3 regions of the Streptomyces sp. NPDC091281 genome follow, and region 3 is predicted to be linked to each of the others. Evidence: riboswitches for the same ligand, from Rfam matches in the RefSeq annotation. Region 3 holds a riboswitch; each other region holds the start of a gene.
The links. Region 3 has a riboswitch for cyclic di-AMP ahead of ACIQPQ_RS23080 (M23 family metallopeptidase). Riboswitches for the same ligand answer to the same signal wherever they lie in the genome.
Positions count from the first base shown of each region.

Region 1: another riboswitch for cyclic di-AMP. It lies ahead of ACIQPQ_RS12030 (transglycosylase family protein); the one in region 3 lies ahead of ACIQPQ_RS23080 (M23 family metallopeptidase).
Region 2: another riboswitch for cyclic di-AMP. It lies ahead of ACIQPQ_RS33905 (transglycosylase SLT domain-containing protein); the one in region 3 lies ahead of ACIQPQ_RS23080 (M23 family metallopeptidase).

Region 1 covers NZ_JBIVUY010000004.1:98,159-108,064, forward strand. The annotation lists gene ACIQPQ_RS12000 (hypothetical protein) at 1-138, opposite strand, end outside; gene ACIQPQ_RS12005 (ATP-binding protein) at 372-746, shown strand; gene ACIQPQ_RS12010 (exopolyphosphatase) at 790-1,731, opposite strand; gene ACIQPQ_RS12015 (DUF501 domain-containing protein) at 1,878-2,432, opposite strand; gene ACIQPQ_RS12020 (septum formation initiator family protein) at 2,455-2,946, opposite strand; gene eno (phosphopyruvate hydratase) at 3,087-4,373, opposite strand; gene ACIQPQ_RS12030 (transglycosylase family protein) at 4,831-5,574, opposite strand; cyclic di-AMP (ydaO/yuaA leader) riboswitch at 5,578-5,757, opposite strand; gene ACIQPQ_RS12035 (hypothetical protein) at 5,940-6,095, opposite strand; gene ACIQPQ_RS12040 (transglycosylase family protein) at 6,070-7,014, opposite strand; gene ACIQPQ_RS12045 (cytochrome P450) at 7,253-8,581, opposite strand; gene ACIQPQ_RS12050 (hypothetical protein) at 8,578-9,906, opposite strand, start outside.
Region 2 covers NZ_JBIVUY010000016.1:200,296-210,201, forward strand. The annotation lists gene ACIQPQ_RS33885 (polysaccharide deacetylase family protein) at 1-400, opposite strand, end outside; gene ACIQPQ_RS33890 (glycosyltransferase) at 397-1,836, opposite strand; gene ACIQPQ_RS33895 (GNAT family N-acetyltransferase) at 1,860-2,945, opposite strand; gene ACIQPQ_RS33900 (HAD family hydrolase) at 3,247-4,071, shown strand; gene ACIQPQ_RS33905 (transglycosylase SLT domain-containing protein) at 4,124-4,600, opposite strand; cyclic di-AMP (ydaO/yuaA leader) riboswitch at 4,606-4,798, opposite strand; gene ACIQPQ_RS33910 (polyprenyl synthetase family protein) at 5,411-6,421, shown strand; gene ACIQPQ_RS33915 (outer membrane lipoprotein carrier protein LolA) at 6,760-8,025, shown strand; gene ACIQPQ_RS33920 (ABC transporter ATP-binding protein) at 8,091-9,113, shown strand; gene ACIQPQ_RS33925 (ABC transporter permease) at 9,100-9,906, shown strand, end outside.
Region 3 covers NZ_JBIVUY010000008.1:399,448-409,353, reverse strand. The annotation lists gene trmB (tRNA (guanosine(46)-N7)-methyltransferase TrmB) at 1-165, shown strand, start outside; gene ACIQPQ_RS23090 (PrsW family intramembrane metalloprotease) at 273-1,763, shown strand; gene ACIQPQ_RS23085 (aldo/keto reductase) at 1,760-2,704, opposite strand; gene ACIQPQ_RS23080 (M23 family metallopeptidase) at 2,870-3,928, opposite strand; cyclic di-AMP (ydaO/yuaA leader) riboswitch at 3,936-4,095, opposite strand; gene ACIQPQ_RS23075 (PP2C family protein-serine/threonine phosphatase) at 4,339-5,613, opposite strand; tRNA gene ACIQPQ_RS23070 (tRNA-Met) at 5,759-5,832, opposite strand; gene ACIQPQ_RS23065 (dihydrofolate reductase family protein) at 5,917-7,044, opposite strand; gene ACIQPQ_RS23060 (MarR family winged helix-turn-helix transcriptional regulator) at 7,161-7,682, shown strand; gene ribA (GTP cyclohydrolase II) at 7,954-8,589, shown strand; gene ACIQPQ_RS23050 (hypothetical protein) at 8,667-8,888, shown strand; gene ACIQPQ_RS23045 (cold-shock protein) at 9,369-9,572, shown strand; gene ACIQPQ_RS23040 (DEAD/DEAH box helicase) at 9,664-9,906, shown strand, end outside.

The sequences.
Region 1 (9,906 bases), on a different contig from region 3:
GGATTGGCCGTAGTGGAGGTCCAATCCCGCCTGTTCGCCCAGGCGGTTGACGCGCTGCGCGAGCTGCGTCCGCGTCAGTCCCGCCTGGTCGAGCAGCCCCGCCAAGGCGGGGTTGGGGGTGCGCTTCTTCGCGACCATGCCTCATCTCCCGACGGCATTCATGGCGTTCACGGTCCCACGGTCCTCCCACGGTACTGCGGAGGGTGATCGCACGGTTACCTGTTCACCGAACCCCGAACGATCCCAGCCCGAAAGGGGGCCTGGTGACCGCCCCGTCCCCAGCACGCGGACGTCACGTCCCGCCGCCTCGCTCCGCCGTCGACTCCGCGCAGCCGTCCCTCCCGCGGTTCTCCGCCCCTTCGCAGGCGCTGCTGCTGGTGAGCGATCCGCAATCCGCCTCGGTCGCACGCGACTTCGTCCGCAGGTACGTCGGCCACCACCTGCCGGACGCGAGCACCGAACACCTCGACGCCTGCCTGCTGGTCACCTCCGAACTGGTGACCAACGCGATCCGCTACGGCACCGAGCCGGGCGACCGCCTACGCCTGGCCGTGGACGCCGACGACACCCGCACCCGCGTCGAGGTGCACGACCCCGTACGCCGCCAACCGCGCAGGCGGCCCGAGTCCGCGTGCCGCGCTCGCGGGCGCGGCCTGCTGATCCTGGACGCCCTGTGCCCCGGCCGGTGGGGAGTCAGTGACCGGCCGATGGGCAAAGCGGTGTGGGCGGAGGTGAAGGCGACATGACCGCCCCGCGGCGGACGCCCTCTGCCCGCCGCCTCACGCGGGATTACGCGATCGACCAGGCGATGCCGTCGAGGATGTCGTGCTCGCTGACGACGACCTCGGTGGCGCCGGTGCGTTCCATGATGGCGAGGAGGACCAGGGCGCCCGCGCCGATGACGTCGACGCGGCCCGGGTGCATGGACGGGATCGCGGCGCGTTCGGCGTGGGTGGAGGCGAGGAGGCGGGTGGTGATCTCGCGGACCCGGTCCAGGGGGACGCGGGAGTGGTGGATGGCCTCGGAGTCGTACTCCGGGAGGTCCTGGGCGATCGCGGAGACCGTGGTGACGGAGCCCGCCAGGCCCACCAGGGTGCGCGCCTCGCGCAGCGGGACGGTCTTCTCGGCGAGGTCGAGGGCGGCGTCGATGTCGGCCCGCATGGCCGCGATCTGCGCCTCGGTGGGCGGGTCGGTGACCGCGCCGTCGCGCACGAGGTGCCGTTCCGTCATCCGGACGCAGCCGATGTCGACGGAGCGGGCCGCGGAGACGCCCTCGGCGCCCACCACGAACTCCGTGGAGCCGCCGCCGATGTCCACCACCAGGTAGGGCCGGGCGAGGTCGTCACGGCCCGTCAGTTCCTTCGTGGCGCCCGTGAAGGAGAACGCGGCCTCCTGGTCGCCGGAGATCACCTCGGGCTCGACACCGAGGATGTCGAGCACGCCCCGCACGAACTCGTCGCGGTTCTCGGCGTCGCGGGAGGCGGAGGTGGCGACGAAGCGCACGTGCTCCGCGCCGTGCTCCTCGATCGCGGCCGCGTACTCCCGGCACGCGGCGAAGGTCCGCTCCAGGGCGTCGGGGGCGAGCCGCCCGGTGCGGTCCACCCCCTGGCCGAGGCGCACGATCGTCATCCGGCGGTCCAGCTGGACCAGTTCACCGGTCTCCGGGTGCGCGTCGGCGATCAGGAGACGGATGGAGTTCGTACCGCAGTCGACGGCGGCGACGCGGGTCATGGCGGTTCCTAGAGGGAGAAGGAGTACGGGGTCACGGGGAAGCAGGGGTCGGGGTCGGCAGCCCGTCCGGCGTCTGAGGACGAGGCCGTCCAGGCCGAAGCGGGGGGCCGGGGGCGGCAGCCCCCGGACAGCGCCCGGACCGGGGGTCAGGCGTCAGCGGCCGGGGAAGACGACACGCACCCCTCAGCCGTCGGCGAGACACACGCGCCCTTGCGCCACCACTCCGGCAGCATCGCGAGCGCCTCGTCGCCGAGGGGGTTCACGCCGGGGCCCGCGGCCAGGGAGTGGGCGACGAGGACGTGCAGGCACTTCACCCGGTCCGGCATGCCGCCCGCGGTGGGGAACCCCTTCAGCTCCTCGATGGCGTCCCGGCGGCCGAGGTAGTCCTCGTGGGCGGCCCGGTAGGCGGCGGCCAGTTCGGGGTCACGGCCCAGGCGCTCGGTCATCTCCTTCATGACGCCGTCGGCCTCCAGCGTGCCGATGGCGGAGTTCGCCTTGGGGCACGTCAGGTAGTACAGCGTCGGGAAGGGCGTGCCGTCGGGGAGACGGGGGGCCGTCTCGACCACGTCCGGCTGCCCGCACGGGCAGCGGTGGGCGATGGCGCGCAGTCCGCGCGGCGGGCGGCCGAGCTGCTGCCGGAAGGCCTCGACGTCCGCGTCGGTGGGCTCGGTGCGGGGGGTTGTGGGCGGGGGCGTTTCCATGCCGGTACGAGAGTCTCTCTGTTCAGTTCTGTTCGTCTTGGGGGGCCGCGGCGTCGGACTTGTCGACGCCGTCCCACACGTTGGAGTACCAGGGGCGGTCGGCGCTGCCCTGATCGGCGCGGGCCTGCCGCGCGGCGTCCGGGTCGACGACGACGTAGCCCGTCTCGCCCGGCATCACGTAGTGCAGCCGCAGCCGGATCTGCTGTTCGGCGTACGCGTCGTCCTGCCAGCGGGCCTTGAGGTCGCGGAGTTCCTCCACCCGCTCGCGGGCCTGCTCCTTCTCGCGCTGGAGCCCGGCGATCTCGGCGCGCTGCGAGACGTACTGGCGCATCGGGTAGGCCAGCGCCACGATCAGCGAGCACAGGACGAGCGCGAGGAGGGCCGCACGGCCGGTGAGGCGGGAGCGGCGGGCCTGGCGTCTGGTCTGCGACCGGTAGACCCGCGCGGCGGTCTGCTCGCCCAGCAGTCTGATCCTGGTCGAGGTGGAGAAACGGTCCCGGTCCTTCACGGCCACTGTCCCGCTCCCGTCTCCCACGTGCGTACGTCCCCGCACACGGTACGGGACCGGTACGGGGACGTACGTACGACGGGGCTAGGTCGGCCCGGTGCGTGACCCCGGAAGGGTCAGCGGGTCCGCCTCCCCCGGCCGGGTGCTCAGCCCTTGAAGCGGGGGAACGCGGAGCGGCCGGCGTAGACCGCGGCGTCGTCGAGGATCTCCTCGATGCGCAGCAGCTGGTTGTACTTGGCGACGCGCTCGGAGCGGGCCGGGGCGCCGGTCTTGATCTGGCCGCAGTTGGTGGCGACGGCCAGGTCGGCGATGGTGACGTCCTCGGTCTCGCCGGAGCGGTGGGACATCATGCACTTGAAGCCGTTGCGCTGGGCCAGCTCGACGGCGTCCAGGGTCTCGGTGAGCGAGCCGATCTGGTTGACCTTGACGAGGAGCGCGTTGGCGGCGCCGTCCTCGATGCCGCGGGCGAGGCGCTCGGGGTTGGTGACGAAGAGGTCGTCGCCGACGATCTGCACCTTGTCGCCGAGGCGGTCGGTGAGGACCTTCCAGCCCGCCCAGTCGTCCTCGAACAGCGGGTCCTCGATGGAGACCAGCGGGTAGGCCGCGACCAGCTCCTCGTAGTACTCCGTCATCTCGGCGGCGGAGCGCTCCTTGCCCTCGAAGACGTACGAGCCGTCCTTGTAGAACTCGGAGGCGGCGACGTCGAGGGCGAGGGCGATCTGCTCGCCGGGCGCGTAACCGGCTTCCTTGATCGCTTCGAGGATGAGGTCGAGGGCCTCGCGGTTGGAGCCGAGGTTCGGGGCGAAGCCGCCCTCGTCGCCGAGGCCGGTGGCCAGGCCCTTGGACTTCAGCACCTTCTTGAGGGTGTGGTAGACCTCGGTGCCCCAGCGCAGGGCCTCGGAGAAGGACTCCGCGCCGATGGGGGCGATCATGAACTCCTGGATGTCCACGTTGGAGTCGGCGTGCGAGCCGCCGTTCAGGATGTTCATCATCGGGACGGGCAGCAGGTGCGCGTTCGGACCGCCGAGGTAGCGGAAGAGCGGCAGGTCGCTGGCCTCGGAGGCGGCGTGCGCGACGGCGAGGGAGACGCCGAGGATGGCGTTGGCGCCGAGCGAGCCCTTGTTGTCCGTGGCGTCCAGGTCGAACATCGCCTGGTCGATCAGGCGCTGCTCGGTGGCGTCGTAGCCGACCAGCTCGGGGCCGATCTGCTCGATGACGGCGAGGACGGCCTTCTCGACACCCTTGCCCTGGTAGCGGTTGGGGTCACCGTCACGCAGTTCGATGGCCTCGAAGGCACCGGTGGAGGCGCCGGACGGAACGGCGGCACGACCCGTGCTGCCGTCGTCGAGGCCGACCTCGACCTCGACCGTGGGGTTGCCTCGGGAGTCCAGGATTTCCCGGGCTACGACGACGTCGATGGACGGCACGAGCATCTCCTTCTTGGGATGTGACGCTGTTGTGGTGCGCCTAGAGCCTAACCGCCCGGGGGGCGTCGCCACCCGACCGACCGTCCCGTGGACAGGGGGCCGCGGGGGCACGCTGCGGGCGCGCAAGGGACTGTACCCATTGTTTCAGAGCGGAACAAAGGGGAGGGCCAACTCCGGATGACCGGGAGGCGACGAATGCGGGGCGCCGGAGGCGCGGGGGTGACGGGGGTGACGGGGGGTCGTGGCGGCCGGGGGGCGGGGCGGGAGCCGCGTGGCGGCCGGGGGGTGACGACATGACCCCGCCCCGACGCGTACGGGGGAACACGCGCCGGGGCGGGGGGGCCCGTGGGGGACGGGCTCGCAAGGGGGGCCGGTGGGGGCCGGCCGCGCCCGTGCGAGGGGTGAGCGGCCTGTCGGGTCGTGACCCGGTGCGGGACGGGACGCCCGCGGGGTCACGCCGGGATCACTTCAGGTGCAGCTGCTGACCGGGGTAGATCAGGTCGGCGTCCTGGACGATGTCCTTGTTCAGCTCGAAGAGCTTGGCCCAGCCGCCCTTGACGTCGTGCGCGGCGGCGATGGAGCTGAGGGTGTCGCCCTTGACGACCTTGTACTCGCCGTCGCCCTTCTTGACCTTCTTGCCGGTCGGGGTGGTGACGGTCTTCTGCTGCTTCTTGGCGGCCGGGCGCTCGGCGGAGCGGGAGGCGCTCTGCTGCTCGGTGGCGCGGCTCTCGGTCTTGGCGGAGCCGGAGCTGCTGGAACCGGAGCCGCTGGAGGAGGAGCCGCTGGAGGAGGAGCCGCTGGACGAGGACTCCGAGGAGGAGCCGCCGCCGTACGCGGCGGAGGACAGGCCCACGCCGCAGACCGGCCAGGCGCCCTTGCCCTGGCCCGCGAGGACCTTCTCGGCGATCTCGATCTGCTGCGCCTTCGAGGCCTGGTTGGCCTGCGCGGCGTACTGCGTGCCGCCGTACGCGGCCCAGGTGGAGGCGGAGAACTGGAGGCCGCCGTAGTAGCCGTTGCCGGTGTTGATGGACCAGTTGCCGCCGGACTCGCACTGGGCGACGGCGTCCCACTCGGAGGCGGTGGCGGCGGAGGCGTTGCCGGCCGCCATCAGCGGGGCGGCGATGGCGACGCCGGTGACACCGGCGAGCGCGGCGACGCGGGTGGCCTTGGACGGACGGCGGTGCTTGCCCTTGCCGGAAAACAGCATGGAGGATCCCCTCACCGACGCCTGCGAGGTGAGCTGTCGGGTTCGGGCCGGTTGAGTTGCCCGGCCACTCCGGCGCGGGAGGCGTGCTCCCGGCGGTGTGGCTTCACCCCCAGCCGCTCCGGTCGACTCCCGGAGACGGCACTTACCTGGGTCCCCCGCTCCTGCCTGCGGCGCGTGACGCGACGACTGTTCCCGGACTGCCACTGGCAGGATTCGGCGTTGTGACGGCCGGGGCTCGGGTTGCCGAGCGGTGATGACCGTAGACACGCGCTCGGCGGAATTTCAAAGACGATCAGGGCTTCTGAGACTCATCCCACACTTTCACCAAACCGGACATTCAGCATGAAGTGTGACGAGTGCTCAGGTCACTTCGTCCCGTTTCCGGCTTCTGTCCCGACCGGGGTGGTCAGCGTCTGACCGGCGCTGATGTTGTCCGGGTCGGCGCCGATGGCGCCCCGGTTGGCGGCGTACAGCGCGCGCCATCCGCCGTCGAAGTCAAGGGAGTCGGCGATGGACTCCAGGGAGTCGCCGACGCGGACCGTGTACGTGCCGGACGGGGCCCCGGTGGCGTTCGCGGCGTGACGGCCGCTGGAGGCGGGCTCCGTGGCGTCGGGGACGGCCTTCTCCTCGGCGGTGGCGCCGCGGTGGCGACCGGTGCCGGAATCGGTGTCCGCGTCCGCGTCGGCCGAGCCCGTGTCGAGGATGCCGCCGTCCAGGGGGGGGCGCGCTGCCGAGGGAGCCGGTGTCGACGAGGCTCCAGGAACCGACGTCCTGGACGAACTCGCCGGAACGGTCCGGGGTGTCCGTGTCGTCCGAGGGGGTGCCGGAGGCCGTGGGGTCGTCCGCGTCGGCCGATCCGGACGGGGCGGGCTTGGCGGACGAAGAGGAGGAAGGGGACGAAGAGGGCGAAGTCTTCTCGTCCGCCGACGGGTTCGCGGACGGGTCGCCGGACTCGGCCGACGGATCGGCGGACTTGCCGGAGCCCGAGGAACCGGAGGAGCCCGCGGAACCGGTGCCGCCCTTGGAGAGGTCGGACAGGCCGGGCACGAGGGAAGCGTCCTCGGACGTACCGGACGAACCGCTTTCGCCGGAGTCGTCCACCACGCCGGTGTCCAGGGCGCCCGTGCCGTTGGCCAGGGTGAGACCGGCCTCCGGGGCGCAGCTGCCCCAGGCGCCGACACCCTGGTCGGCGAGGAGCTTCTGGGCGATGGAGATCTGCTGGTTGCGGCTGGCCAGGTCGGCCCGCTCCGCGTAGTCGAGACCGCCGTACGCCACCCAGTCGTCCTGGCTCAGCGCCAGGCCGCCGTACTCGCCGCCGCCCTCGTCGGCGCTCCAGGAGCCACCGGTCTCGCACTCCGCGACCTTGTCCCAGACCGAGCCGTCGGCGGCGCTCGCGCCGGAGGCGCCGAGCAGCGGGATCGCGATGGCGGAGCCGGTCACGCCTGCCGCGACGAGCAGGGCCGGGGCCTGACGGGGTCGACGGTGACGACCGTTCCCGGAGAGCATGCGGGGGCCTTTCCCTAGACAGCGGTGCCCACACGGCGACGCGATCGGACGCGAACGGACGCGAACGGACGGACGCGGTCGTCGTGTTGACAGGTGAAGGTATAGGCAGACGATCACTTGTCACAAGTTCATGCCGCGCAGATCACGTGAAGATCACATTGTTGAAGAACGGTCATCTTTTCGGTGGGGAGGATGAGAAGGCGACCGGCAGCGTACGCAGCCCCCGCATGATGAGCCCGCCGCGCCATCTCAACTCCGCCGGGTCGGCGGCGAGTCGGAGGTCGGGCAGCCGGGTGAGCAGGGTGGCGAGCGCGGTCTGGCCCTCCAGGCGGGCCAGCGGGGCGCCCAGGCAGTAGTGGATGCCGTGGCCGTAGCCGAGGTGCTGGTTGTCACGTCGGGAGAGGTCGAGGACGTCGGGGTCGGTGAAGCGGGCCGGGTCGCGGTCGGCGGCGGCCAGCACGACGAGGACGGGATCGCCGGGGGCGATGTCCTGCCCGCCGACGGTGAGCGGCTCGGTGGCGAACCGCCAGGTGGCCAGTTCCACGGGGCCGTCGTAGCGCAGGAGTTCCTCGACGCCCGTCTCCAGCAGGGTGCGGTCGCCCGCCGCCAGCGCGGACTGGAGGCGGTGGCGCTGCTCGGGGTGGGTGAGGAGGGCGTAGGTGCCGTTGCCGATGAGGTTGACGGTCGTCTCGAACCCGGCGAACAGGAGGATGAAGGCCATCGCGGCGGCCTCGTTCTCGGTGAGGTGCTCGCCGTGGTCGGAGGCGCGGATGAGGCCCGAGAGAAGGTCCTCGCCGGGCGCCGCCTCGGCGGTCAGGGCCTCGCGCTTGCGGTGGATGAGGTCGGCGAGGTAGCCGCGCATCTTCTTCACCGAGCGGGCGACACCGCCGCGCGGGCCGCCGCCGTGGCGGATCATCATGCCCGCCCAGTCGCGGAAGTCGTCCTGGTCCTCGCGGGGGACGCCGAGCAGGTCGCAGATGGCGTAGATGGGGAGCGGGAACGCGAAGTCGTGGATGAGGTCGGCCTCGCCGTCCGCCGCGAACCGGTCGATCAGACCGTCGGTCAGCTCCTGCACGCGGGGCGTGAACTCGGCCACCCGGCGCGGGGTGAACGCCTTGCTGACGAGACGGCGCAGCCGGGTGTGGTCCGGCGGGTCGATGTTCAGCAGATGCGTCATCAGCTCGGCCTTGCGCTCCCCCGGGATGCCGGTACGGCCCCGGGCGTGCGCGGGCCCGTCGTGGTGCGCCGGGTTCTTGCTGAGGCGCGGCTCGGCGAGGGCCTGCTTGGCGTCGGCGTACCGGGTGACCAGCCAGGCCTCCACCCCGCTGGGCAGCCGCGTACGGTGCACCGGCGCGTGCTCCCGCAGCCAGGCGTACGCCGGGTAGGGATCGGTGGCGAACTCCCACGTGAAGAGGGCGGGGGCGGGGGGAGCGCCGGGGGCGGGGTCCTCGGTGCTCTCGGGGGGCCGGGGGGTGGGGGTGGGGGTGGGCTGGTCGGTCACTCCCTGACCGTATCCGGGGCGGGGGTGGGGGGTGGGGTGGCGGGGGGAGCTGCGGCTGCGGCTGTACCCGGGTAGCCGCCCGCGGCGGCTTTGCGGGACCACTCGGCGGCTTCCTCGGTGCGGCCCTGCCGGTGCAGGAGGCGGGCGAGGCGGTGGGCGGCGTAGGGGTCGCCCTGGGCGTAGCCCAGCTCGTAGGCGAAGCGGGCGTCTTCGAGACGGCCCTGCTTCTCTCGGAGATGGCCGAGGTGGGTGTGGTCCCAGGGGTAGATGCTCTCCATCATCGTGTCCTCCAGGGAGGTCTCCAGCTCCCTCGGACCGCGCGCGTCTTCGCTGCGCAGGTTCTTCCGCAGCGTCGCCGCGATCGGGTCGCCCGCGTCGGCGGCGCGCGCCAGGTACATCTCGGCCTCGGCCGGTTCCCCCCACAGCAGGAGGTGCATGCCCCGGCCGCGCGCGGCGGGCGGGTACCCGTGGCTCTCGGCCGTCGAGTAGCTGTTCCCGGCCGCCCTCAGTTCCCCGCGCCCCAGCAGCAGATCCCCCAGGTGCTGGGCCGCCTCCGCGTCGTCGCCCTGTTCGCCCCGGCGCAGCCAGGTCTCCGCCAGGGCGAGGTGGGCCCGGCCGAGGAGGCGGGCGGTGGCGGGGGCGGCGTCGGGCTGTTCGGCGGCGGTGCGCAGGTACGGCAGCGCCTCCTCCGGCTTCCCGTCGGCCAGGAGGAGTTCGCCGACCCGGGCCGCCAGCTCGGTGATGCCCGCGTCGGCGGCCCGCCGGTACCAGGACAGTTGCTCGGCCGGGTGCTCCGCGAGCAGCGCCATCAGCCGTAGGGCCTCCGGGTCGCCCGCCTCGGCCGACGCCTCGAAAGCGGCCCGGCCGGTGGCACGGACGGCTTCATGGACGTCGGCGCTGTCCTTGGTGCCGTCCAGCGCGGCCCGCCAGATCTCGCGGTCGATGCGGGTGAGCGGGCCGTGCCGCTCGGCGTCCGCGACGAGGGAGCCGTACGGTCGCCAGACGGTGTGGTCCGGCCGGGACGAGGCCACCAGCAGGCCGGTGAGGCCGTGGCGGAGTTCGGTGGCCCAGGCGATCGCGCTCTCGAAGGACTCGCGATGACTGGCGGCCCGGCCCGCCGGATAGCACCGGGCCGCCTGCTCCAGCAGGGAACGGTGCAGGCCGCCTGTGACGCCGCACATCGTCAGCTCGACGGCAGCCCGGACCAGCAGACGACCGTAGGGATGACGGCTGGTGGAGAGGCGGGCGCGAAGCAGCAGCTCCGCGAGTTCGGTGCCCAGCGCGAGGTACTGGGTGACGCCGGTGGTACCGCGCCGGGCGAGCGC
Region 2 (9,906 bases), on a different contig from region 3:
GGCCCGCCGCCTGGGCCAGCGTCATCATCGGCGCGGGCGGCAGCAGACTGCGCCCGCCCGGCGCGATCGCCCCGGTGGTGAGGTAGGCGGTGGCCGCCAGGTGCCGCCCGGCCAGCGCCTCGGCGGTCGGTCCGGGCAGGTCCGCGAAACCGTCGTCGAAGGTCAGCAGCACCGGCCGGGCGGGCAGCGCGGCCCGCCCGGCGAGATGGTCGGCGAGCGCGCTCACGGTCACCGGGGTCCGCCCGCTGTCCACGACCGCGTCGAGATGGGCGGCGAACTGCTGCGGGGTGACGGTGAACTCCGCGATCCAGTCCGGCGGATCGTCCATGACGGCGTGGTAGAGGAAGACCGGGATCGCGTCGGCGCGGCCCGTACGGTCCGGCCCGTCGGCGGCCGTCATCGCGCGCCCCCGCCGGAAGCGCCGTTCCCGCCGGACGCCGCGTCCCCGCCGGAAGCCGCACTCCGACCGGAGTCCGAGCCGCCGCCCCGAACTGTCGGCAGCCCCCGTACCGCCCGCCGGGCCCGTACGTAGCCGACGGGCCCGTACAGCATGCCCCGTCGCTGGAGCCGGGAGAGCCGTCCCGGCCAGGGGTGGGTGCGGGCGTCGTGCCCGCCCGGCGCGCCCGCGCCCCCGCCGACACCGCCCGCGCCCTCCCCGCCCTCGGTGTCGCGGACGGCGGTCAGGGTGCGGGCGTGGGCGAGGCCGCGGGGCAGTCGGGCGAGGAACGCGGGCAGCAGGCCGGGCCGGTTGACGAGGATCGCGGTGAGGTAGGCGGTGAGGCCCGCGCCGTAGCCGTAGGCCTGGGTCTCCAGGTCGCGCCAGGTCTCCCGGTGGTGGTGCCAGACCAGGGCGTGCGGGGTGTAGCGCAGCCGGTGCCCGGCGGCCAGGACGCGGACGAAGCCGTACAGGTCGTCGCCGCCGCGGGCCGGGGTGCCCGCGCCGGTCGCCGGGTCGAACCCGCCGACGGCGCGCAGGACGCGCGTGCGGTACGCCATGTTGGCGCCGGAGCCGAAACGGCCCGCCGTGAACGGGAACAGCGGCTCGTCGGCGGGCGGGTCGTACGGGTCGTACGTGCGGGGGGTGAAGCCCTTCGCGAAGCCGCCGTGGCTCTCCAGCAGCACCTGCGCGGGGGTGCGCAGCCGGGCGGGCAGGATCAAACCGGTCGCGCAGCCGAGGCCGGGGTCGGCGCTGAAGGGGGCGGTGAGTTCGGTGAGCCAGCGCGGGTCGGCGACCACGTCGTCGTCGGTGAAGGCGACCACGTCGCCCCGGGCGGTGGCCAGCCCCGTGTTGTGGGCGACGGCGAGACCGGGCACCGGCTCGGTCAGGTAGCGGACGCGGTCACCGTACTTGTGGACGACGAGGTCGCGGGTGGCGTCCGTGACGGGCGCGTTGTCGACGACGACGATCTCGGCGTCCGGGTGGTCCTGCGCGAGCAGGGAGTCCAGGGCGGTGGCGAGCCGGTCGGCGCGCTCGCGGGTGGCGACGACCACGGTGGTCGACGGCACGGTGACGGCGAGGTCGGGGAGTTCGCAGAGGTCCGAGGGGGTGCGCTCCCGTGCGAGCGCGGTGAGCACCGTCGTCGGATCGGCGCCCTCGGGGACCTGCCCCAGCAGCGTGGCGACCGGCCGTCCGCCCACCCGGACCAGCACGAACACCGCGCCGTGCGTGACCGGCGGGCTGCCGGGGCCGGGTCTCAGAACGCCCCCGCCCCCGCCACTGCCCCCGTCCCCGCCGCCGGGCCCGCCTCCCGGGTCCAGATCCAGCTCGGCGACCTGCACCGGCGGGATGTCGAGGAACCGCCGGATCTCCTGCCGTACGCGTGGCTCGGTCGCCATGCACCCTCCCCTGGATCGGTGGCTCAGGCGCGGCGCAGCCGGCCGGCGCCCTTCAGCACCCGGGCGGCCGTCGCCGCGAGTCTCGGCCGGTTGCGGACGAAGTGATGGGCCCGGCGCGCCGGTTCACGCCCCAGCCAGTGGAGCGCGGCGCCCACCCCCGGACGCGTCCACGCCCCCTCGTACACGGGCACCTCGCCCGTCCGCAGCGCGTCCTTGTACTCGGCCGCCCCCCGGCCCAGGTCGAGCAGCCCGATGCCCTCGGCGGCGGCGGCCTCGGCCATCCGCAGATGCAGCACCAGACCGGGGGAGAACCTGGCGAACTCCGGTTCGTAGGACGGGAACCAGCAGGCCAGGACGGTCGAGGAGCGCAGACCGAAGTGCGCGGCGATCGGCCGCCCGCCCGCGTAGAGGACGGAGAGGGTGCCCGCGCAGTCCGGCGCGCGGGTCTCGGCGAGCAGGCCGACGAGCCGGTTGATCCACTCCTGCGCGAAGCGGTCGCGGCGGCCGGTCCTGCGGTACTGCGCGGACTTCCACGCCATGAGCGTGCGCAGCGCCGCCGGATCGCGCTCGTCGAAGACGAACCGCAACTCCCCGACCTGGCGGCCGAGTCGGCGCTCCTTGGCGAGCGTCGTCTTCAGGAACTTCGGCGACTGGGCGCGCAGCACGGACTCGTACGTCTCGTAGCCCTTCTCGACGTCGATGACGTACGACGCGTACTCCGCCGCCGCGTGCGGCACGAACAGGCCCTGTTCGGCCTCCAGGTTGTCGAAGGCGAAGCTCGACAGGCCGCAGGCGCGCAGCAGTTCGTCGGCGCCCAGACCGAGGCCCGGCGCGAGGACCGCGCCCTGCACGTCCGAGACGCCGTGCGCGAGGGCCTGCCCGCGGCCCAGCGCGCCGCGTTCGTGCGGCAGGAAACCGACCGGCTCGCGCCCCTCGTACACCACCGCCACCCGGGTGGCGGGCCGGACCCGGCCCACCGCGGTGGCGAACTCCGGTTCCATGAAGGGGTTCCGCGGCGCCGTCGACGCGGCGCGCAGCGCCCGCCACCGTTCCCGGTCCCCCTCGGCCAGGTCCTCCGGACCCAGCACACGAATACGTCCGCTGCTCAACCTGACCCCCCGATCAAGTCCCCCCTGGACAGGGGGACGGTACCCCTCCGGGCGGGCGGGGCGGTAGGGAGCGGACCTGGTTGTTGCCATTCCGGGCAGAGGCCTTTAACCGCCCTGTACCCGGCGTTGCGCCGGAAAGCGGCCGGAAAGCGGAGGGAAGCGGGGTGAAAGCACACCGGAAGCGGACCGCCAGCGAGCGGTGAGCGCACCGGCAGCGCACCGGCAGCGTGCCGGAAGAGCGGGGCCGGGGGCGCGGCTGCGGCGGTGAGTCCGATCCGGCCGGAATCCGTATTCTCTGATCATGCCCGCACCCCACGCATATGCCGCGCGCTGCGCGTACTCCCTGATCGCCACCGACCTGGACGGGACGCTGCTGCGCGGCGACGACACGTTCTCCGACCGGTCGCTCGACGCGCTCGCGCGGGTGGCGGCCGCCGGTGCCCGCCACCTCGTGGTCACGGGCCGCCCCGCGCCCCGGGTACGGCCGCTGCTGGACATCCTGCGGAGCAGAGGCCTCGCCGTCTGCGGCCAGGGCGCGCAGCTCTACGACATCGGCGCCGACCGCCTGCTGTGGTCGGTCACCCTGGACCGGGAGCTGGCGGAGACGGCGATCGGCAAGATCGAGGCCGAGGTGGGGCAGGTGTACGCCGCCGTCGACCAGGACGGGATCGACGGGCTGACCCTGATCGAGCCGGGCTACCTGATGCCGCACCCGACCCTGCCGGCGGTGCGGGTCGGCCGCCGGGACGACCTGTGGTGCGAGCCGATCAGCAAGGTGCTGCTGCGCCATCCCGGCCTGACCGACGACGAGTTGGCGGTGACCGCCCGCGCGGTGGTCGGCTCGCTGGCCACCGTCACCATGTCGGGGCCGGGCACGGTGGAACTCCAGCCGTGCGGGGTGACCAAGGCGACGGGGCTGGCGCTGGCGGCGGAGCGGCTCGGGCTGCGGCCCGAGGACACCCTCGCCTTCGGGGACATGCCCAACGACATCCCGATGTTCGACTGGGCGGCGCGCGGGGTGGCCATGGCGAACGCCCATCCGGAGCTGAAGGCGGTGGCCGACGAGGTGACGACGTCGAACGAGGACGACGGCGTGGCCGCCGTCCTCGAACGACTCTTCCCTTAGGGGTTCCGCTCCCTCAGGGGGTTCCGCGAGGAACCCCGGCGGCCCGGGACCGTCAGTAGGCGCCGAAGACGTTGTCGATGGAGCCGTAGCGGTCGGCGGCGTAGTTGCAGGCGGCGGTGATGTTGGCGACCGGGTCGTACGGGTCGTAGGCGGTGCCGTCCACGTGGTACGCGGCGAACGTCGGGTCGATGACCTGGAGCAGGCCCTTCGACGGGATGCCGGCCGCGGCGTTGGAGTCCCACAGGTTGATCGCGTTCGGGTTGCCCGAGGACTCCCGCATCACGTTGCGGTAGATGCCGTCGTAGCTGCCCGGGATGCCCTTCTCGGCCATGATCGCGAGGGACTCGCGGATCCAGCCGTCGAGGTTGTTCGTGTACCCGGCGGAGGTGGCGGCCGAGGTGGCGGGGGCGGCGGAGGCGCTGGTGGCGCCGATGAAGGGGAGGGTGAGCGCGGCGGCGCCGGCGCAGGCCACGGCGACGGTGCGGACCAGGCGGGTGCGGGTGCGGCGGGGCTGGGTGACAGCGGACATGAAGGGGTTCCTCTCCGGCGCCTGCGAGGTGAGCTGTCGGGTTCGGGCGGGGAGGTGCCCGGCCGGCCGCCGTACGGACACGGTGGCGCGGCTTCACCCCGAGCCGTTCCGCCGCGTCCGTGTGTGACGTACGCGCCGGGACGGCGACTTACCTGGGTCCCCCGCTCCTGCCGCGAATGTCTTCGTCGATGGGGTTGTCGGACGGCGGCAGGATTAGGCGTCTGTCCGACAGGCCGGGAACGTATGCGAGAGCACATGTCGGGAACAAGTGGCTGATTCACAGGTCGTCCCTATTGACCTTGGTCTGGGGTTTTCGGGCGCTTGATCCTTTGCGGGGGCTGGCGCTCAACTTCCGCTTGAGCAAAGCGGAATTAAAAAATCCGGTCAGGGTTGCTCGATGGCGGCACGGGTGAGCCAACTCACCTGCGTCCACAAGGCGGGTAAAACGGTCATATAGCTCAAGTGGCTTTAATGGGGTGGGGGTTGTGGGAGTGAGGGGTGAGGGGTGGAAGAGGGTCGGGAGGGGTGGCTGAGGGGGCGCGGTCGGAGTGCGGATGCGGGCGCCGATCGACGTGTCCCCGACCGGAAGGGGTACATACCTTCCGGTCGGTAACATATGGGGCGCGCGATGCCTGTGAGGGCGGTGGGACGGGTGGGTCGGCGCCTCCCGGTCGGGCGAAGTTCGAGGCAGGGGGACGTGGGGCCTGTCGGTGATCGAAACGTGACCGGATACGCTGACTTGAGTGAGGGCAGCGACGTATCGACAAACCGTGTGATCGCCGGAAGACACCAGCAGACAGGAGACCCCTCGTGACCGTCGTCGGGCCGTTCGGGCTGAGCGTGCGGGACCAGGCTCTGGAAGCCGATGTCCAGGCCGGATTGACGGCTGTCGAGGAAGGCCTGCTCGAAGCCACGAAGAGCGAGGTCCCGTTCATCACGGAGGCCGCGCAGCACCTCGTGCGCGCGGGCGGGAAGCGGTTCCGGCCGCTGCTCGTGATGCTCGCGGCCCAGTTCGGCGACCCCTACGCCCCCGGGGTCGTGCCCTCGGCCGTCGTGGTCGAGCTGACCCACCTCGCCACGCTCTACCACGACGACGTCATGGACGAGGCGGCCGTACGGCGCGGGGTGCCGAGCGCGAACACCCGCTGGGGGAACTCCGTCGCCGTCCTCACCGGCGACTTCCTCTTCGCCCGCGCCTCCCACATCCTCGCCGACCTCGGCCCCGAGGCCGTCCGGGTCCAGGCGGAGGCGTTCGAGCGCCTCGTCACCGGCCAGATCCTGGAGACCGCCGGGCCGACCGACGGGCGCGACCCCGTCGACCACTACCTCGACGTGCTCGGCGGCAAGACCGGCTCCCTGGTCGCCGTCGCCTGCCGCTTCGGCGCCATGATGTCCGGCGCCGACGACACGGTCGTGGACATGCTCACCCAGTACGGGGAGCGGCTCGGCGTCGCCTTCCAGCTCGCCGACGACGTCCTCGACATCGCCTCCGACTCCCACGAGTCGGGCAAGACGCCCGGCACCGACCTGCGCGAGGGCATCGCCACCCTGCCGGTGCTGCGGCTGCGGGAGCGGGCGGCCCGGCTGGCGCTGCCGGAGGACGTCGCGCTGTGCGAGCTGCTCGACTCCGACCTCAGCGACGACGCGCGCCTCGCCGAGGCCCTGGCCGGACTGCGGGCGCACCCCGCGTTGGAGCAGGCCCGCCGCGACACCGTGCGGTACGCCAAGGACGCGCGGGCGGTGCTGGCACCGCTGCGGGAGTGCGAGGCGAAGTCGGGCCTGCTGGAGCTGTGCGACGCGGTGGTCCACCGGGCGGGGTAGCCGGGGTGGCTCCCGAGAGCCACACCCCGCTCCGCCCGCGCAGGGGCCTCTTCGCCGCGCCCGCAGGGCGGCTCCTCGCCGTGCCCCGCACAGCTTCCCGCGGGGCGTCTCTCAGGGATGGCCCCCACCGACCCTGACGCCCCCCACCCCCGTGTCATACCGGAGGTGTACGTCGATTTGCGTCCGAGGGCTGACGAATGACGGCGGCTCATTTGGTCAGATGGTGAGCACGGTAATCATCGCTCCTCACCGATTCGGGTGAGAATGGCGGCCCGGGGCAAGGACGTTGGTACGTGAGACGGCCGCCCGCCGCCGCCGACGACGGAGGTAAGGCACACATGGCACCGTACGCATCCGACGACAGCACGCACCCCGGCGAGGCCGACGACCTGCGCGCCGGGCGGCGCAAGGCCGTGCGGTACGTCGTCCCGGTCACCGTGGTGGGCATCGCGGCGGCGACGATCGGGCTCGTCCCGGCCCTCGCCGACTCGGGCGACCCCGACCTGCCGAAGATCAGCGCCCAGCAGCTCATCGAGAAGATCGCCGCGTCGGACGTGCAGCAGCTGTCCGGCACCGTGAAGATCACCACCGACCTGGGCCTGCCCGACCTGGGCGGCCTGGAGAGCGGGCTCCTCGCGGGGGCCGCGGGGGGCGCCTCCGACGGCTCCTCCGCCGACCCGTCCACCCGCCTCACCGAACTCGCCTCCGGCACCCACACCCTGCGCGTCGCCGCCGACGGCCCGGACCGGCAGAAGCTCTCCCTCCTGGAGAACGCCGCCGAGTACAGCGTCATCCACAACGGCAAGGACGTGTGGGGGTACGACAGCGCCTCCAACGAGGTCTACCACTCCACCGGTGACGCCCCCGCCGGCGCCGACGACCGCGCCTCCGGCACCCCCGCGCCCACCACACCCAAGGAACTGACCGAAGAAGCCCTCAAGGCCGTCGACGGCACCACGTCCGTCACCGTGGACGGCACCGTCCAGGTCGCCGGCCGCGACGCCTACAAGCTGCTGGTCAAGCCGAAGCAGTCCGGTTCCACCGTCGGCGCGGTCACCGTCGCCGTCGACGCGAAGACCGGCCTGCCGCTCAAGTTCACCCTCACCCCGACCGGCGGCGGCGCGGCCGTCGTCGACGCCGGGTTCACCAAGGTCAGCTTCGCCAAGCCCGCCGCGTCCACCTTCGACTTCACCCCGCCCAAGGGCGCCAAGGTCACCGAGGGCGACACCCCCGAGGCCCCCGACTCGGCCAAGGGCGGTGCCCCGGACACGGCCAAGGGCGGCGCCCCCTTCACCGAGGGCGCCGAGGGCTTCGCCGGGGACCTCGACGGGGCCACCGTGCTCGGCGAGGGCTGGACCAGCGTCGCCACCTTCGACACCGGCGGCGAGGGCGTCCCGTCCGGCGCCGACCTGCCCGACGCGGGCGGCCTCGGCGGCCTCGGCGACTTCATGGACTCCTTCGGCGACAAGGTGAAGGGCGACTTCGGCTCCGGCACCGTCTTCTCCACCCGCCTGATCAACGCCCTCGTCACCGACGACGGCAAGGTCTACGTCGGCGCCGTCACCAAGGACGCCCTCGTCAAGGCGGCCGACACGGCCCGGTAAGTACCCTGACGTCAGCCCCGTACGACCGACGTACGGGGCGGGCGGGGCGACGAACGGGGGAGCCGATGGACGAGGACGCGCCACCGCCCGCCCCGGGCGGCCCGCCCGACAGCACGCGGAGCCCCGCACCGGGCGGTCCTGCCGGGAGCCGTGACGACGACACCGTCATCCGCACCCGCGCCCTCACCAAGCGCTACCGGGGCGGACAGCTCGCCGTGGACGGCCTCGACCTGGCCGTCCCGGCGGGCAGCGTCTTCGGCTTCCTCGGCCCCAACGGCTCCGGCAAGACCACCACCATCCGCATGCTGATGGGCCTCATCGAGCCCACCTCCGGCACGGCCCGGGTCCTGGGGCAGCCCATGCCCCGCGCCACCCGCGCCGTCCTGCCGCACGTCGGCGCCCTCATCGAGGGCCCCGCCCTGTACGGCTTCCTCTCCGGCCGCGACAACCTCCTGCGCTACGACGCCGCCGACCCCACCGCCGACCCGCGCACCCGCCGGGCCCGCGTCGGCCGGGCGCTGGACCGGGTCGGGCTGACGGCCGCCGCGGGCAAGAAGGCCAAGGCGTACTCGCTCGGCATGAAGCAGCGGCTCGGCCTCGCCGCCGCCCTCCTCCAGCCCCGCCGGCTGCTCGTCCTGGACGAACCGACCAACGGCCTCGATCCGCAGGGCATGCGCGAGATCCGGGTCCTGGTGCGGGAGCTGGCCGCCGACGGCACCACCGTCTTCCTCTCCTCCCACCTCCTCGACGAGATCGAGCAGGTCTGCACGCACGCCGCCGTCATGGCACGCGGCAGACTCCTCACCCAGGGCGTGGTCGCCGACCTCGCGGCGCGGGCCCGCGGACGGCTCGTCGTCACCACGGCGGACCCGGCGGACGCCGCCCGCCTCCTCAAGGAGCACGGTGTGGGCGACCTCGTCGTCACGGGGGAGCGGGTGTCGGGCGACCCCGGCGAGCACGACCTCGCCGCCCTCAACGCGGCCCTGGTCACGGCGGGCGTCCGCGTCCGCGGCTTCGGCGTCGAACGCGCCTCCCTGGAGGACGCGTTCGTGGCACTCACCGGGGAGGGCTTCGATGTCGCGGGCTGACCACGGACCGGCGGACACCACGTCCCCCACCCCCGGACCGACCTCCACCCCCGGGTTGACCGGCCCGACCGACCCGGACCCCACATCCCGTACAACCCCAACACCTACGACCCCTAAGCCCCCTACGGCTTCCTCCCCTCACCCCCTCTGGGCCCTCGGCCTCCTCCGCAGCGAGCTGACCGTCACCCTGCGCCGCTGGCGGACCCTCGCCCTGCTGGGTGTCCTCGCCGCCGTGCCCGTCCTGGTCGGGATCGCCGTACGGATCGAGACCGGCGACAGCGGCGGCGCGGGCGGCTCCGGGGGCGGCGCGGCGGGGCCCGCCTTCATGGCGCAGATCACCAACAACGGCCTCTTCCTGGTGTTCACCGCGCTCGCCGCGACCCTCCCCTTCTTCCTGCCGATGGCCGTCGGCGTCGTCGCCGGGGACACCGTCGCCGGGGAGGCGGGCTCCGGCACCCTCCGCTACCTGCTGGTCGCCCCCGCAGGCCGTACCCGGCTGCTGCTCGCCAAGTACGCGACCCTCGCGGCGTTCTGCCTGCTGGCCACCCTCGTCGTCGCCGTGTCCGCGCTCGCGACGGGCGCGCTGCTCTTCCCCCTGGGGGACCTCACCACGATCTCCGGCACCCGGATCTCCTTCACGGACGGACTCCTGCGGGCCCTGCTGATCGCCCTGGTCGTGGCCGCCTCCCTGCTCGGTGTCGCCGCCCTCGGCCTCTTCGTCTCCACCCTCGGCACCAGCGGCATCGCCGCCATGGCGACGACCGTCGGCCTGCTCACCACCGTGCAGATCGTC
Region 3 (9,906 bases):
ACCGCACACCCCGCCTTCGAGAACACGACGCCCGGCGGCGGATTCGCGCCGCGGCCGGACTTCCGGCCGCTGACCCGTTTCGAGGGGCAGGGCCTGGAGAAGGGTCATGTCGTGAACGACCTGCTCTTCCGCCGCGTACCGGACGGAGCACGGGGGGACCACTGACCGGCGGCGGCCCCCCGTCCCCACCGGCCTCCGGCCGCCGACCACCGGTCACCGGCCCGGTCCCGGTCCCCTCCACCGCCGTCCACTGTCCCGTTAGGGTCGATGCCGTGGCCACCCGTTCCCCGACCCCACCGCACCCTCCGCTTCCGCCGCACCCCGGCGGTCCGGCGGCGGACGGGTCGCTGCGGCACGCGCACTGGTGGCAGCGCCCCTGGGTCCGCTACGGCGCCCTCATCACCCTGCTCGCGCTGTCCGGGCTGGTCATCCTGGCCCTGGTCCGCGAGCAGACCGGCACCCAGGGCTTCCTGGTCGGGCTGGGCCTCGCCGTCCTGCCGGTGCCGCTGCTGACAGCCGTGTTCCGCTGGCTGGACCGGGTGGAGCCGGGCCCCTGGCCGAACCTGGTCTTCGCGTTCGCCTGGGGGGCCTGCGCGGCGGCGCTGATCGCGATCGTCGCCAACAGCTTCGCCACCCGCTGGATCGCCACCGCGACCGCGGACCCGTCCGGCGCGGACACCATCGGCGCGACGGTGATAGCGCCCGTCGTCGAGGAGTCCGCGAAGGCGGCGGCGATCCTGCTGGTGTTCCTGTTCCGCAGACGGGACTTCACCGGGCTCGTCGACGGGGTGGTGATAGCGGGGATCACCGCGACCGGCTTCGCGTTCACCGAGAACATCCTCTACCTGGGCACCGCCTTCGGCACCGACCAGCTCACGGGCGACACCGGCATCGAGTCGGTCACCCTCGCCACGTTCTTCGTGCGGGTCGTCATGTCGCCGTTCGCGCACCCCCTGTTCACCGTCCTGACCGGCCTCGGCTTCGGGATCGCCGCCCTGTCCGGCGAGGGCCGGCGCGTGCGCCGGGTGCTGCTGCCGCTGGCGGGGCTGCTGCTCGCGATGAGCATGCACGCCCTGTGGAACGGCTCCTCGGTGCTCGGCGAGTGGGGCTTCTTCGCGGTGTACGGGGCGTTCATGGTGCCCGCGTTCGCGGTGCTGACCTGGCTGGTGGTGTGGACCCGGCAGCGGGAGCTGGGCACGGTCCGCGACGAGCTGCCCGCGTACACGGCGGCGGGCTGGCTCTCCCCCGCCGAGCCCTACGCGCTCGGCTCGATGCGCGCCCGCAGACTGGCCCGCGACCACGCGCGGCAGTACCTCGGCAGGCCGGGCGCGAAGGCGGTCGCCGAGTACGAGGCGTACGCGACGTCCCTGGCGTTCCTGCGCCACCGCGGGCGGCTCGGCCGGGCGGGGGCGGACTTCGTGGCCCGGGAGCGCGAGCTGCTGAACGAGCTGTGGCGCCGCCGCGACATCGCCCGCCCCGCCCTCGACCACGCGGCCCGCATGACCGCACCCCCGATCCCGGCCCAGTTCCCCTACGGGCCGTACGGGGCCTACGGGTCGTACGGAATGCGGCCCGCCTACGGAACCCCGGCACCCTACGGGGGCCACCCGGTCCACCCCGCCCACCCGGCCCCCGGAAGCCAGGGCCCTTACGGCCCGCACCCCTACGCCCCGTACACCCCGTACGGGCAGGGCGGCCACGACCCCCGCGCGCCCTACCCGCCCCCGGCCGGGTCGCCCTACCCGCCCCCTACGGGTTCCTAGGCCGACGCCTCGGTGAGACGGTCCTGTTCCGCCGCCGTGAGGTCGAGGTCGGCTACCGCGAGCAGGGCGGGGAGCTGGTCGACGGTGCGGGCGGAGGCGATGGGGGCGGCGACCGTGGGCCGGGAGGCGAGCCAGGCGAGGGCCACCGTGGCAATCTCCGCGTCCCGCTCCCGGGCGATCGCGTCGAGCACGGTGAGCACCCGCCGGCCGCGCTCGGTCTCCAGGTGCTTGGCGGCGCCCGAGGCGCGGGGGCTGTCCACGGTCGTCCCCGGGCGGTACTTGCCGGTGAGGAACCCGGCGGCCAGCGCGTAGTACGGCACGGCGGACAGGCCCGCGTCGGCGGCGAGGTCCTGGAGGGGGCCCTCGTAGGTGGCGCGGGAGACCAGGTTGTAGTGCGGCTGGACGGCGACGTAGCGGGCGAGTCCCTCGCGCTCGGCGAGGTCGAGGGAGGCCTTCAGCCGCTCGGGGGTGATGTTGGAGGCGGCGACCTGCCGGACCTTGCCCGCCCGCACCAGTGCGTCGAGGGCGCCGACGATCTCCTCGACGGGCGTCTCGGGTTTGTCGAAGTGCGTGTAGTACAGGTCGATGCGGTCGGTGCCGAGGCGGCGCAGGGAGGCGTCGGCGGCGGCCTTGATGTTGGCCGCGGAGAGGCCGGGATAGTCGGGGTGCTGGCTCACCTTGGTGGCGATGACGACGTCGTCGCGGTTGCCGCGGGCCTTGAGCCACTTGCCGATGAGGGTCTCCGACTCACCGCCGGAGTTGCCCTCGATCCACGCCGAGTAGGAGTCGGCGGTGTCCAGGAAGTTGCCGCCCGCCGCGGTGTAGGCGTCGAGGACGGCGAAGGTGGCCGCCTCGTCGGCGGTCCAGCCGAAGACGTTGCCGCCGAGGGCGAGGGGGAAGACCTTCAGGTCGGAGGAGCCGAGTGTGCGCAGAGAGGTCATGCCCCGTGACAACACCTCGGCCGGAGGCACGTGTTCCGTGCCTCCGGCCAAGGGTTCGCAAACTCCGGGGAACGTCCGGGGGACCTCACCGACCCCCGGCCGCTTCCCCGGAGGGTCTCGGAGGGTTCCTCGGGGCTTCTTCTCAGGGCCCCGCCAGGGACCCGCTCAGGGGTTGAGCCCCTTGTCGCGCAGCCAGGCGCCCGGGTCGATGCCGGAGGCGCTGCCGCCCGGGTGGACCTCCAGGTGGAGGTGGGCGCCGGTGACGTTGCCGGTGGCGCCGACGCGGCCGATGACGTCGCCGGTGCCGACCTTCTGGCCGACGCTGACGCTGATCGACGACTGGTGGGCGAACCACAGCTCGGTGCCGTCGTCGAGGGTCAGCACGGTCTTGTACCCGTACGACCCGTCCCAGCCCGCGGAGGTGATCGTGCCGCTGTGCACGGCCTTGATCAGGGTGCCGGTGGGGGCGGCGAAGTCGAGGCCGGTGTGGTACCCGGAGGACCAGTAGGCGCCCGCCTGGCCGAAGGTCGAGGTGATCGTGTACGACGAGGTCGGCAGCGTGTACTGCTTGGCCAGCTCGGCGAGGCGCTCGGCCTCGGCCTTCTTGGCGGCTTCCTCGGCGGCCTTCTTCTTGGCGGCCTCGGCCTTGGCCTCCGCCTCCTTCTCGGCCTTGGCGGCGGCGGCCGAGGCGGCCTTGGCGGCGGCTTCCTCGGCGGCCTGCTGCGCCTTGAGGTCGACCTGGGCCTGCTGCGACTCGGCCTGCGCCATGATCCGGCTGCGCAGCGACTCGCCCGCGCCGGTGTCGGAGCCCGCGCCGATGCCGGTACCGGTGCTCGCGGTGACGACGGCGCTGTCCTCGGCGACCGTCTCGGCGGCGAAGCTGCTGAGCGCGGGCGCCGTCTCCTCGGGGGTGTCGTCGTCCGAGATCAGGGAACCCACGTTGGGCAGGTCCGGCAGGGAGATGGAGACGGGGGGCTTGCCCGTGTTGGCGCTGGCCATCCCGGCACCGCCGACGGCGGCTATGACACCGACGCCGAGGACGGTGGAGCTGCGGGCGAGTCCGCCACGCTGCTTGGCGACGCGGTGCTTGCCACGGACCGGGCGGACGGACTCCGCGGTGGGATTCCACTCCTCCCAGGGGCCCTCGTCGGTGCGGTAGCTGCCGTAGCCGAAGGTCTGGCTGGGCACGGCGGGGGCTTCGGGGGCAGGCGGGTTCGACGCCACGCGGGCGTACTCCTTTCCTTCCGTCGCCTACCGGGTTAGCTGACGGGTTCGGAGCGGGAAGGTCTCCTACGCGCGTATACCGGCCGTGTTTCCACGGCGGCTTCCGCGTGATTCACCCCAAGGTGGTGGTTCCCCGGTTCCCTTACGGGATTCGGCGCGTGCGCACGGAGCCGACTCTTGTGACGGCTGGGACGACCGCGCTGCGTTATCGAACGTTAATAGACCCGGGCCCGGGATTCCAAGCCGTTCCGCTTGATCAACAAGATTTCTGGCCTGGACTTTCACCCCAGGAGCGGTGAAAAACGGGCGAGTTGACCTCGCCCGAGGAATAACCCGGCGGCCCGCTTAAACCTGACGGTGACTCAGCTGTAACCGCAGCCCACTCGCGTGATCACCGCACGTGACGAAGGTCAGGGGTGGCGGACGGCGAGCAGCGCCATGTCGTCCGTGGTCGCGCCCCCGGTGTGCCGGTGCACGTCCTCGGCGAGGGCGGCGATCACCGCGGCCGGGTGCCCGAAGATCCGTCCGGCGAGGCGCTGCGCGGGGTCGTAGAACCGGCCGGAGCGGTCGCGGGCCTCGGAGAGGCCGTCGGTGTAGAGCAGCAGCGTGGCCCCCGCCGGGAAGGGCGTCTCCTCGGCCCGCCCCGGCACGGGGTGGAGGTCGCCCATGCCCAGCGGCAGGGCGGGGTCGCGGACGTCGAGCACGCGCACCGCGCCGTCGGCGTGCAGCAGCAGCGGGGGCGGATGGCCGTGGCTGAGCAGCCGCAGGACGCCGTCGCCGTGCGGGAGTTCGGCGAGAACGGCGGTGGCGAACCCCTCGGCGGCGTGCAACCGCGCGCCCACATCGGACGGACCGCCGCCGCGCCCCGGGTCGTAGGGGTCGTACGAGTCGTACGGATCTTCCGAGGCGTGCGGGCCGTAGGGGTCGTACGGGTCGCGCGCGTCTCGCCCGTCCTGCGGGGCGGACGGGTCGTACGGGTCGTAGGGGTCCCGGTGGACGCACCACTCCACGCCCTGGCGGGTCAGGGCGTGCTCCAGCCGTGCGGCGACCGCCTCCAGGGTGGCTTCGCGTTCGGCGGCCTCGCGGAAGGCGCCGATGACGGTGGCGACGGCGGCGACGGCCCCCATCCCCTTGCCGCGGACGTCCCCCACGATGAGCCGGACGCCGTGGGCGCTGTCCTGGACGGCGTAGAGGTCGCCCCCGATGGCGGCGTCGCGCTGGGCGGCCTGGTAGCGGGCGGCGACGCGGTAGCCGCCGATGCGGTCGGGGGGCCGGGGCAGCACCGCGCGCTGGGTGGCCTCGGCGATGTGCCGCGCGGAGGCGAGGCGGGCGTCGCCCCGGCGCAGGACCTGGTTGAGGAGCGCGGCGAGGACGGTGACCGTGACGACGGTGACCAGTTCGGTGATGGTGGTCTCGTCGGGCCGCACGTGGTGGTAGGCGTGCACCAGGTAGGTCGCGGCGAGGGCGGCGAGCCCGGTGACGAGGGTGCCGGTGAGGGTGAAGAAGGGGGCGGCGACGAGCGGGGCGGCGGTGAAGAAGGGGATCGCGGTGAAGTACTCGGGGGTGCTGACGTCGTAGCCGATGCCGCCGACGATCAGCAGGGCGGGCAGGAGGCGCAGCAGGGTGCGCGGGGACGGACGCCGCCCGCGCACGCCGGATGCGGCCCGGGGCCCCTTGTCGTCCACTCCCCCAGGCTGGCGGGGTCCGGGACGGGCGGCGAGCGGGGTGGTCCGACCGGAGGACCACCCGGACGGGAGGACCATCCGCGCCGGAGGCGCACAACGACCGAGGGCCGGAACCCTGTAAAGGATTCCGGCCCTCGGCCTTCAGTAGCGGGGACAGGATTTGAACCTGCGACCTCTGGGTTATGAGCCCAGCGAGCTACCGAGCTGCTCCACCCCGCGTCGTTGTGTTCACAGCCTACGTCATTTCTGAGGCGCTCGTGACCACGGGTGGTTCCGGGGGCGTACGGGGGCTACGGGTCCGGCTCAGAGGAGGTGCTGGTTGGGGGCCTTGGCCTGGGACTCGTACGCCGGGAGGACGAGGACGTCCGCGCCCGCGGCGGTGAGCAGGCCGGTGCCGTCGGCGTCGGGGACGAAGGTGTCGGGCTCGCGCCAGGCCGTCACCACGCGGCGGACGCCCGCGTCGAGGATCAGGCGGGCGCAGGGCGCCGGGCGGGAGGCGCGGCGCACGCAGGGCTCCAGGCTGGAGTAGACGGTGGCCGTGGGCAGCCGCGGGTCGGCCGGGTCGATCTTGGCGAGGGCGGCCTCCTCGGCGTGCACGACCGGGTCGCCGTCCTCGCGGGAGTGGCCGCGGGCCAGTTCGGTGCCGTCGGCGGCGACCACGACGGCGCCGACGCTGAACGCGGTGCGCGAGGGCGGGCAGGCGGCGGCCAGTTCGCAGGCGAGGGCGAGCCAGTGCCGGTCGGCGGCGGCGGGGCGCGGGCCGGTGCCGGGCGCGGTCGGCTCGTACACGGCGAGGACCACGTCCTCGATGCGGCGGGTGGAGACGAGCCGCAGCCGTCCGCCCTGATAGCCGCCGGGGCCGAAGAGGCGGGGCGCGGCCGGGTCGCCGACGAAGAGGGGGGCCGTGACGAGCTGGAGTTCGTCGGCGAGGCCGTCCCGGAGCAGCTGGGTGTGGATCGTGCCGCCGCCCTCGACCATCAGCCGCCGCACGCCCCGCACGTCGTGCAGGTGCTCCAGCAGCCGCCGCCAGTCCAGGTCGTCCCCCAGGGCGACGACGTCGGCGGCGAGGCCGAGCGCGCGGGCCCGCTCGGCGCCCGCGCCGGTCGTGTACAGCACCTTGTCGCCGCCCGTGTGCCAGAACCGGGCGGCGGGGTCGAGGTCGCCGGAGCCGCTGACCATGACCTTCAGCGGGTACTCCGGGCGGCCCGCGGCGAGCCGGGCGGCGCGGCGTACGGGCGAGTTGACCAGCAGCCGGGGGTTGTCGGCGCGCAGGGTGCCGGCGCCGACCAGGATGGCGTCCACGGAGGCGCGCACCTCGTCGACCCGGTCGAAGTCGGCCGGTCCGGACAGCAGCAGCCGCTCGGGGCCGGTGTCGTCGAGGTAGCCGTCGAGGGAGACGGCGGCGGACAGCAGGACGTACGGGTACGGCATCGGCGGGTCTCTCCGGGCGGGGCTCGGCGGGGCGGGCGGAAGCGGGGGCGGGGCTCGGCGGTGGGCGGGCGGGCGGCACCCTTGGTTCAAGTTTGAAACAAACCTACACTGGGGGCATGACGACCCGCTGGCTCAGCCCCGAGGAGCAGCGCGCGTGGCGCGCCTACGTCGCCGGATACCTCCTGCTGGAGGACGCGATCGACCGGCAGCTCCAGCAGGAGGCGGGCATGCCCCACCTCTACTACTCCATCCTCGCCCACCTCTCCGACGAGCCGGGGCGGCGGCTGCGCATGACGGATCTCGCGGAGCGGCTGAAGATCACCCGCAGCCGGCTGACGTACGCGGTGACGCGGCTGGAGAAGGACGGGCTGGTGGGGCGCGAGGACTGCGACGCGGACCGGCGCGGCAGCGTGGCGGTGCTGACCGACGCGGGCATGGCGGTGCTGGAGCGGACCGCGCCCGGCCATGTGGAGACCGTGCGCGCCACACTCTTCGACCGGCTGACCCCCGAGCAGGTGGGGCAGCTGGAGGCGATCTTCACACAGGTCGCGCGGGGGCTCCAGGAGAGCGGCGGGGAGACGGCGGCCGAGGGGCTGCCCTGGCGGCGGCGCTCCACGCCCTGCGCGGGAGCCTCCTGAGCCCTGGCGGGAGCCTCCTGAACCCTGCGGCCCCCGGGCACCCCGGCGGCCAGCCGCCACCCCCGGCACCTCACTCGCCCCGCAACTCCCCTAACCCCGTAACGCCCGTAACCCCGAAGTCGCACCGTCACCCGTACCCCTCCGGGGGACACGTCCACCATTGCTTCAACTTTCAAGCATGAGGTAGGGTCACGCTTCGTGGAGGTGCTTCAAATCTGAAGCACCATGCCACGGCCGCACCCCACCCGCCCACCGGACCGGGAGAACCCGCATGCCCGACACCCCCGCCGCCACCCCGCGCGCCCGCGTCCGCGTACCGCTGCGCTTCCACGACGGCTACGCGGTCGACGCCGACCTCGTCACCTTCCACGGGCTCACCGACGGCCGCGAACACCTGGCGATCGTCCTCGGCGACCCCGGCCCCGTCCCGCTGGTCCGGCTGCACTCCGAGTGCCTCACCGGCGACGTCCTCGGCTCCGCCCGCTGCGACTGCGGGCCCCAGCTGCGGGAGGCCGTCGAGCGGGTCGCCGAACGGGGCGGCGTCCTGCTCTACCTCCGCCAGGAGGGCCGCGGCATCGGCCTCTACAACAAGCTCGACGCGTACGCCCTCCAGGACCAGGGCCTCGACACGTACGAGGCGAACGCCGCCCTCGGACTGCCGGAGGACGCCCGCGACTACACCGCCGCCGCCCAGATGCTGCGCGCCCTGGACATCGCCGCGCTGGACCTGCTGTCCAACAATCCGGACAAGGCCGAGCAACTGCGCGGCCACGGCATCGACGTCCGCGAGCGGGTGCCCACCGGCGTCTTCACCACCCCGCACAACGTGCGCTACCTGCGGGCGAAGGTCCTCACGACCGCGCACACCCTGCCCCTCGCGGAGCTGACGGAACGCACCGCGGGCTGACCGCCGGCCGCCCCGCGAGGCGGCCGGACGAAGTCGGGGGGGTCCGGCCGGAGCCGAGCGGGCGCATACTGGGGACAATGACAAAGCCAGCTGCACCGAAGCGTCATCTGCCCACCAGCCCCTTCAAGGCCCCGGTCGCCCCGCCGCTCAAGGAGTTCGCGGTCGGTGACCAGGTCCAGCACGACATGTACGGCCTCGGCCGCGTGATCGGCATCGAGGACGGGGTCGCGGCGCTCGTCGACTTCGGCTCGGCGCAGGAGCGCATCCTCAGCCCGTACGCCAAGCTGCACAAGCTGTAGGGCGGACCGACTCCCGCTCCGCGGCCTCCCCGCCGCCGGGCCGGCGCTGAGCGCTGCCCGGCCACTCGTCCCCCAGGAGACTCCTCATCGAACCGACCTCGCTGTTCTCCGCACCGGAAACGCCTCCCCGCGGCCCCGCCGCGGCGGTGCCGCCGCCCCCGGCCACCGACCCGTTCCGGATGCCGGACTTCGGCGTCGAGCCGGAGGACCACACCCACGCGGCCCTGACGGCAGCCACTGAGGCCTAGGACACACACAGGACCAGAGCGCCGAGCCCGCCGATGTGCTACGTTGGTGTGCAAGTGGCAGTTTTGGTTACCAGAGGCTTTTGAGTGCTCTCCGACCTTATGTCGGTGGGCACTCTTTTTGTTTCCGGGGCTTTCCGGGACTTTTCGATCTTCCCGTCAGGTCAAATCTTTGCTGCGACGCCGGGTCCGCGAGGTGCGGACTCCGGGAGTTTTGCCTCAAGGGAGTTTCGTTATGGCATCTGGCACCGTGAAGTGGTTCAACTCGGAAAAGGGCTTCGGCTTCATCGAGCAGGAGGGTGGCGGCCCGGACGTCTTCGCCCACTACTCGAACATCGCCACCTCCGGCTTCCGTGAGCTTCAGGAGGGCCAGAAGGTGACCTTCGACGTCACGCAGGGCCAGAAGGGCCCGCAGGCCGAGAACATCGTTCCCGCCTGACGCTGACGCGTACGCACGGCCGGGGCCCGCACCTCATGGGTGCGGGCCCCGGCCCGTGTGCGAATCGGGTGCCGCTTCGAGGAAGGTCCGCATGAACCGCCCAGCTCGTACGACCAGCAGCTCCACCGGCTCCGGCCGGGGCAACCGCGTCCGCTCGCAGGGAACGGGCCGCCCGAGCGCCGCGTCCCGTTCGAACGGCGCGTCCACGTCCCGAGCGGCCAAGTCCGGGCGGGGCAACGGCCGCGGCGGCCGCCCCGCCGCCGCGGGAGGCGAGTTCGCGCTGCCGGTCACCGTGACCCCGGCCCTGCCTCCCGTCGCCTCGTTCGCCGACCTC